Thalassobaculum sp. OXR-137: one gene and its partner. Each later gene encodes a partner of the first gene's protein in a complex. Links are inferred from orthologs where the notes say so. Each region holds a gene or a part of one and is shown in the gene's direction. Other genes may lie near its edges. The genes, in order: secA and secY.

What was found.
Region 2: the proteins of secA (region 1) and secY are in contact, whole or in part, in a crystal structure (PDB 3DIN), measured with the Thermotoga maritima proteins. The link is inferred for Thalassobaculum sp. OXR-137 from one-to-one orthologs. Residues at the interface, in WP_004082002.1 of Thermotoga maritima: Glu261, Ala262, Arg263, Lys300, Ala301, Arg302, Thr303, Ile304, Ile305, Leu323, Tyr324, Asp325, Pro326, Val329, Ser330, Tyr333, Ile336, Lys340, Phe345, Val349, Glu363, Phe364, Tyr374, Ser375, Gly376, Gly377, Glu393, Ile395, Thr482, Ser483; in WP_004081795.1 of Thermotoga maritima: Glu108, Gly109, Glu110, Glu111, Ala236, Glu237, Arg238, Arg239, Ile240, Thr241, Ile242, Gln243, Tyr244, Ala245, Arg246, Arg247, Val248, Thr249, Gly250, Arg251, Arg252, Val253, Tyr254, Gly256, Ala257, Ser258, Thr259, Tyr260, Leu261, Pro262.

The regions. Positions count from the first base shown.
Region 1 is NZ_CP139715.1:1,710,153-1,713,805, reverse strand. What follows is about bases 149-3,487. They hold secA (preprotein translocase subunit SecA), read left to right. Parts: upstream 149-521; coding sequence 522-3,287; downstream 3,288-3,487. Other genes in these bases: T8K17_RS08040 (FAD-binding oxidoreductase), read left to right, coding at 3,462-3,487; T8K17_RS08050 (hypothetical protein), read right to left, coding at 149-357. In the rest of the region: more of T8K17_RS08050, read right to left, coding at 1-148; more of T8K17_RS08040, read left to right, coding at 3,488-3,653. UniProt on the Escherichia coli protein: Required for protein export, interacts with the SecYEG preprotein conducting channel.
Region 2 is NZ_CP139715.1:5,333,152-5,336,271, reverse strand. The notes cover bases 31-2,836. They hold secY (preprotein translocase subunit SecY), read left to right. Parts: upstream 31-661; coding sequence 662-2,011; downstream 2,012-2,836. Other genes in these bases: rpsM (30S ribosomal protein S13), read left to right, coding at 2,824-2,836; T8K17_RS24700 (adenylate kinase), read left to right, coding at 2,008-2,571; rplO (50S ribosomal protein L15), read left to right, coding at 101-589. Also shown: rpmD (50S ribosomal protein L30), read left to right, coding at 1-29; more of rpsM, read left to right, coding at 2,837-3,120. UniProt on the Escherichia coli protein: The central subunit of the protein translocation channel SecYEG. Consists of two halves formed by TMs 1-5 and 6-10.

The DNA.
Region 1 (3,653 bases):
CAAGGTTTCCGACATTTCTCGGAGCGCTTGGCCGGCACGGCGCAGAATGGCCTGCAGATCGCCTCCTCCGAGGATCGCGGCGGCCCGGGACATGACCACTTCGGCCTCGGCCACCGTGGCCCCGGCACCGCCATAGGCCCGGTTGGCCCGACGCATGGCCGCGCGGCGGGCGGGGGTGAGGGGCTGAGCGGCATCGCCCCCCGCCTTGTCGACAGCCTCGCCCTCATCGGAATCGAGACGATCGGACGGCTCCTGCTGACGCTCGCCGCGCTGTCGTACCCGCACGCCCACGGCACCCGCTGCGTTCTGCACCGCAACAGGAAGCGTCGAGGCCACCGGGATGATCGCGTCCACCATGATACGTTAAGAATGGGTTAACCTTGACCCAAAGGCAACAAATCCGCCTGCTTGCGGCGAATTTTCCTCGCGGGCCGCTTGCGTTGACAGGGCAGGGTTCGCCCCCTAAATCTGCTGCTCGAACCGCCGCGTCGGCTGGCGCGCGCACTTTTCGGGGACCATCCATGTTCGGCGGCATTGCCAGAGCCCTCTTCGGCTCGCAAAACGATCGTATTCTTAAGGGCTTACGCAAACACGTCGAGGCGATCAACGCGCTCGAAGGTGAGATTGCGGCGCTCTCCGACGAGGCGCTGCAAGGTAAAACGGCCGCCTTCCGCGAGCGTCTGGCCGCCGGAGAGACGGTCGACGATCTCATCGACGAAGCCTTCGCGGTGGTCCGCGAGGCAGCCAAGCGGGTTCTCGGGCAGCGGCATTTCGACGTACAGCTCCTCGGCGGTCTCGTCCTGCACCAGGGCAAGATCTCCGAGATGAAGACCGGCGAAGGCAAGACGCTGGTCGCCACCCTGCCGGTCTATCTGAACGCGCTGCCCGGCAAGGGCGTCCACGTGGTCACCGTCAACGACTACCTGGCCAAGCGCGATGCCGGCTGGATGGGCCGGGTCTACAATTTCCTCGGCCTCTCGGTCGGCTGCATCGTCCACGGCCTGGACGACCGCGAGCGCAAGGCGGCCTATGCCTGCGACGTGACCTACGGCACGAACAACGAGTTCGGCTTCGACTATCTGCGCGACAACATGAAGTTCCGGCTGGAGGACATGGCCCAGCGGGAATTCCATTACGCGATCGTCGACGAGGTGGACTCCATCCTGATCGACGAGGCGCGCACGCCGCTGATCATCTCCGGCCCGGCCGACGACAGCTCGCAGCTTTATCGCCAGATCGACGCGCTGATCCCGAGCCTCAAGGAAGAGCATTACGAGAAGGACGAGAAGCAGCGCACGGTCGCCCTGACCGACGAGGGCACCGAGGAGATCGAGCGCCTGCTGGTCGAGGCCGGCATCCTGCAGAACGGCGCGCTCTACGACGTGCACAACGTCAGCCTCGTGCACCACGCCAACCAAGCCCTGCGCGCCCACAAGCTGTTCTCGCTCGACACCGATTACATCGTGAAGGACGACAAGGTCGTCATCATCGACGAGTTCACCGGCCGTGCGATGGAGGGCCGGCGCTATTCCGACGGCCTGCACCAGGCGCTGGAGGCGAAGGAACGGGTCACCGTCCAGAACGAGAACCAGACCCTGGCCTCGATCACGTTCCAGAATTACTTCCGCCTCTATCCCAAGCTCGCCGGCATGACCGGCACGGCCATGACCGAGGCGGCCGAGTTCCAGGAGATCTACGAGCTCGAAGTGGTCGAGATCCCGACCAACGTCCCGGTCTCGCGCAAGGACGAGGACGACGAGGTCTACCGCACCGCCCGCGAGAAATACGAGGCGGTCATCGAGATGATCGAGGACTGCCGGACCCGGGGCCAGCCGGTCCTGGTCGGCACGGTCTCCATCGAGAAATCCGAAGCCGTCGCCGAACTGCTCAAGCAGCGCAAGATCCCGCACGAGGTGCTGAACGCCCGCTTCCACGAGCAGGAGGCCCGTATCATCGCCCAGGCCGGCCGGCCCGGCTCGGTGACGATCGCCACCAACATGGCCGGTCGCGGTACCGACATCCAGCTCGGCGGCAATATCGAGATGCGTCTGTCCCAGGCGCTGGAAGGCGTCGAGGACGAAGCCAGGCGTGCCCAGATCACGGCGGAGATCACCGCCGATGTCGAGGCCGGCAAGAAGAAGGCGCTCGAAGAGGGCGGCCTGTGCGTGATTGCCACCGAGCGTCACGAGAGCCGGCGCATCGACAACCAGCTGCGCGGCCGATCCGGCCGCCAGGGCGATCCAGGCCGCTCGAAGTTCTTCCTGTCCCTGGAAGACGACCTGATGCGGATCTTCGGTTCCGACCGCATGGACGGGATGCTGAAGAAGCTCGGCCTGCAGGAAGGCGAGGCGATCGTCCACTCCTGGATCAACAAGGCCCTGGAGAAGGCGCAGCAGAAGGTCGAGGCGCGCAACTTCGAGATCCGCAAGCAGCTCCTGAAGTTCGACGACGTGATGAACGACCAGCGCAAGGTCGTCTACGAGCAGCGCCGCGAGATCATGCGTCAGCCGGATGTCCACGAGATGGTCACCGACATGCGCCACGAGGTGATCGAGGACATCGTCGCGCGGGCGATCCCGGAAGGCTCGTTCTCCGAACAGTGGGATCTGGACGGGCTGCATGCCGAGGTGCTCCGCCTGCTCGGCCTGACCCTGCCGGTGCAGGACTGGGGCAAGGAAGAGGGTATCGCGGAACGCGAAATCCTGGAGCGCATCCGCGACGCCTCCAACCGGCGCATGGCGGAGAAGACCGTGAATTTCGGCCGCGACCTGATGCGCATGGCCGAGAAGCAGCTCCTGCTCCAGTTGCTGGACCAGCAGTGGAAGGACCACCTGCTGTCGCTCGACCATCTGCGCCAGGGCATCAACCTGCGCGCCTATGCCCAGAAGGACCCGCTGAACGAGTACAAGCGCGAGGCCTTCTCCCTGTTCGAGGCGATGCTGGCCGACCTGCGCGGCCAGGTGACCACGATGCTGTCGCATCTGGAGATCCGCACCCAGTCTCCGGAGGAGATCGAGGCGCGGATGGCGGCCGAGCGGCTCGCCCACGAGATGCACGAGACCCGCGCCGATCCGGCGCTCGCCAGCGACGTCATCGGCACGGTCGAGGACGATCAGGAGATGCGGGCCACCGGCACCGACGGCATGCCGACGCCGCAGCGCGCCGCCGCGACCCGCGTCGCCGCCGATCCCAACGATCCGTCCACCTGGGGCAAGGTCCAGCGCAATGCGCCCTGCCCCTGCGGCTCCGGCAAGAAGTACAAGCACTGCCACGGCGCCCTGAGCTGATCCGCGCCCTGACTTGATCCGAGGCTGAGCCACCGGCTTTCACGGTCGAGCCCGCGTCCGCTTCCCTGGCCACCACCGCTCCCCGCGTGGCCGGATGGCGGACGCGGGCTTGTTCGTTCCGCCCCGCCGCCGCATGATCGCCAAAACAAACAAGACCAGACCCGGAGGAAGCAGATGAACGTCGACGCGCCGTCGTCCGTTCCCGCCAAGGCCATTGCCGCGGCGATCGACCAGATCAAACAGGTTCTCGGCGACAAGGGATGGCTGGAAGAGCCCTCCGACACCCTGAAATACCGCACCGACTGGCGCGGCGGCATGGTCGGCGAGGCGCTGCTGGTGGCGCGCCCCGACAGCACGGAGCAGGTC
Region 2 (3,120 bases), 3.6 Mb from region 1 along the record:
ACCTGGTCGAGGTCGTCGACCAGGCGTAATTCACCGGACGCGCGGCCCGGGGCTCGACCCCGATCCTGGCCGCCCCGGATGCGCAGACGAGGACTGAACGATGCGATTGAACGAGCTGAAAGACAACGACGGCGCGACCAAGGCGCGCAAGCGCATCGGCCGCGGTACCGGGTCGGGCACGGGCAAGACCAGCGGCATGGGCCACAAGGGTCAGAAAGCGCGCAGCGGTGTTGCCATCAACGGCTTCGAAGGCGGCCAGATGCCGATCTATCGGCGCCTGCCGAAGCGCGGCTTCAACAACAAGATTTTCGCCAAGCGTTTCGACGCGGTGAATGTTGGCCGCGTTCAGGCCGCGATCGACGCCGGCAAGATCGACGCCTCCAAGGTGATCGACGAGGCGGCGCTGAAGGCGGCCGGTCTCGCCGACAACGCCAAGGACGGCGTCCGGCTGTTGGCCAAGGGCGAGCTGACCTCCAAGGTCGAGGTGAGCGTCGCCGCCGCGTCGAAGGCTGCGGTTGCCGCCATCGAGAAGGCGGGCGGTTCCATCACCACGCGCATCGCCCAGAAGGCGGAAGAGACGGCGGCCTAAGCTGCCGGTCTGTGTGCCCGGTCCCGGCCGATGCCGGGTGCCGGGCTAAGCCTCAGACGCTAGGACGAAGTCATGGCCACTGGTGCCGACCAACTCGCCTCGCAGATGAACCTTGGGGCCTTCTCCAAGGCCACCGAGCTCAAGAAGCGCATCTGGTTCACGCTGGGTGCGCTCATCGTCTATCGGCTCGGCACCTACATTCCGGTGCCCGGGATCGATCCCGGAGTCCTGAACGAGATCTTCCAGCAGACCCAGGGCGGTGTGCTGGACATCTTCAACATGTTCTCCGGCGGCGCTCTCGGCCGCATGACGATCTTCGCGCTGAACATCATGCCGTACATCTCGGCTGCGATCATCATGCAGCTGATGACGGCGGTGAGCCCGAACCTTGAGGCCCTCAAGAAGGAGGGCGAGGTCGGCCGCAAGAAGATCAACCAGTACACCCGCTACCTGACGGTCGTTCTGGCGTCGTTCCAGGCCTATGGCATCGCCGTGGGGCTGGAGTCGCTGCCGGGACCGGGCGGGACGACGGCGGTCATCGATCCGGGCGCATTCTTCCGCGCGACCACGGTGATCACTCTGGTCGGCGGTACGATCTTCCTGATGTGGCTGGGCGAGCAGATTACCGCCCGCGGCATCGGCAACGGCATCTCGCTGATCATCTTCTCCGGCATCGTCGCCAACCTGCCGTCGGCCCTGGCCAGCCTGTTCGAGCTCGGCCGCACCGGCGCGCTGCCGGCGATCGTCATCCCGCTGCTGCTGGTGATGGCCGTCGCGGTGATCGCCTTCATCTGCTTCATCGAGCGGTCGCAGCGCCGGATCCTGGTGCAGTATCCCAAGCGCCAGGTCGGCAACCGCATGACCGGCGGCGAGAGCTCGCATCTGCCGCTGAAGATCAACGTCTCCGGCGTCATTCCGCCGATCTTCGCCAGCTCGCTGCTGCTGATGCCGATCACCGTGGCCAGCTTCTCGGCCGGCGGCGGCGGCCCGGAGTGGCTGACCCAGATCACGGTGCTGCTCGGCCACGGCCAGCCGCTCTACATCGCGATGTACGTGGCGCTGATCGTGTTCTTCGCCTTCTTCTACACCGCGATCGTGTTCAATCCGCAGGAGACGGCCGAGAACCTGCGCAAGTACGGCGGCTTCGTGCCCGGCATCCGCCCCGGCAAGAACACCGCCGACTACCTGGATTTCGTGCTGACCCGCCTGACCGTGATCGGTGCCGCCTACCTGGCCTTCGTCTGCGTGCTGCCGGAGATCCTGATCAGCCAGCTTGCCGTGCCGTTCTACTTCGGCGGCACCAGCCTGCTGATCGTCGTGACGGTGACCATGGACACGGTCACCCAAATTCAGTCCCATCTGCTGGCCCACCAGTACGAAGGGCTGATCAAGAAATCGAAGATCCGGGGGAGACGCGGATGAACCTGATCCTGTTGGGCCCGCCAGGCGCGGGCAAGGGCACCCAGGCGAAACGCCTCGAAGAGAAGTTCGGCGTCAAACAGCTCTCGACCGGCGATATGCTCCGGGCGGCGGTGGCCTCGGGGTCCGAGATCGGGCAGGAAGCCAAGGCTGTCATGGATGCCGGGCAGCTCGTCTCCGACGACATCATCGTCCGCATGATCTCCGAGCGGGTCGACGAGCCCGACTGCAGCAAGGGTTTCATCCTCGACGGTTTCCCGCGCAACGTCTCCCAGGCCAAGGCCCTGGACGAGATGCTGGCGGAGAAGGGCCTGAAGATCGATCACGTGATCGAGTTCAAGGTCGACGAGGAGCGGATGATCGACCGCATCCTGAAGCGCGCGGCCGAGGAAGGCCGCAGCGACGACAACGAGGACACCCTGCGCAAGCGCATGGACGTGTATCGCGACCAGACGGCGCCGATCATCCCGCACTACCGGGAGAAGGGCGCGCTGAAGACCGTCGACGGCATGAAGCCGATGGACGACGTGACGGCGGATCTGGAGAAGATTCTGGCCGCCTGAGGCGGCGGATGATAGAGCCGCCCCGGCGGCAGAGGTTGCAGCCGTCCGACAGGACGGAGACTGAGTGAACCCGGCGGGCCGCGTAGGGGCGGATCTTCGGGTTTGGGACATTGACTTCGGACCGTGCGTGACTATAATCCGCGCCCCTGATTAGCGGATTTTCTTGCGCGGGCCGACGAGGAGCCAAAAGGCTCCTTGTGCGGGGCGCGTTTGGTGTTTTAAACGCCCCGAACTTGAGTGAGGAGAACAGGCGTGGCGCGCATCGCTGGTGTGAACATCCCGACGCAAAAACGCGTCGTTGTCGCGTTGACCTACATTCACGGCATCGGGCATACGACCGCCCAGAAGCTGTGCGCGCAGGTCGGCATCCCCGCGGAGCGGCGGGTTCATGAGATGACCGAGGACGAGCTGTCCCGGCTGCGCGAGACCATCGACACCGATCTGGTGGTCGAAGGCGATCTGCGCCGCCAGACCTCGATGAGCATTAAGCGGCTGATGGATCTCGGCTGCTATCGCGGGCTGCGTCACCGTAAGGGCCTTCCGGTCCGC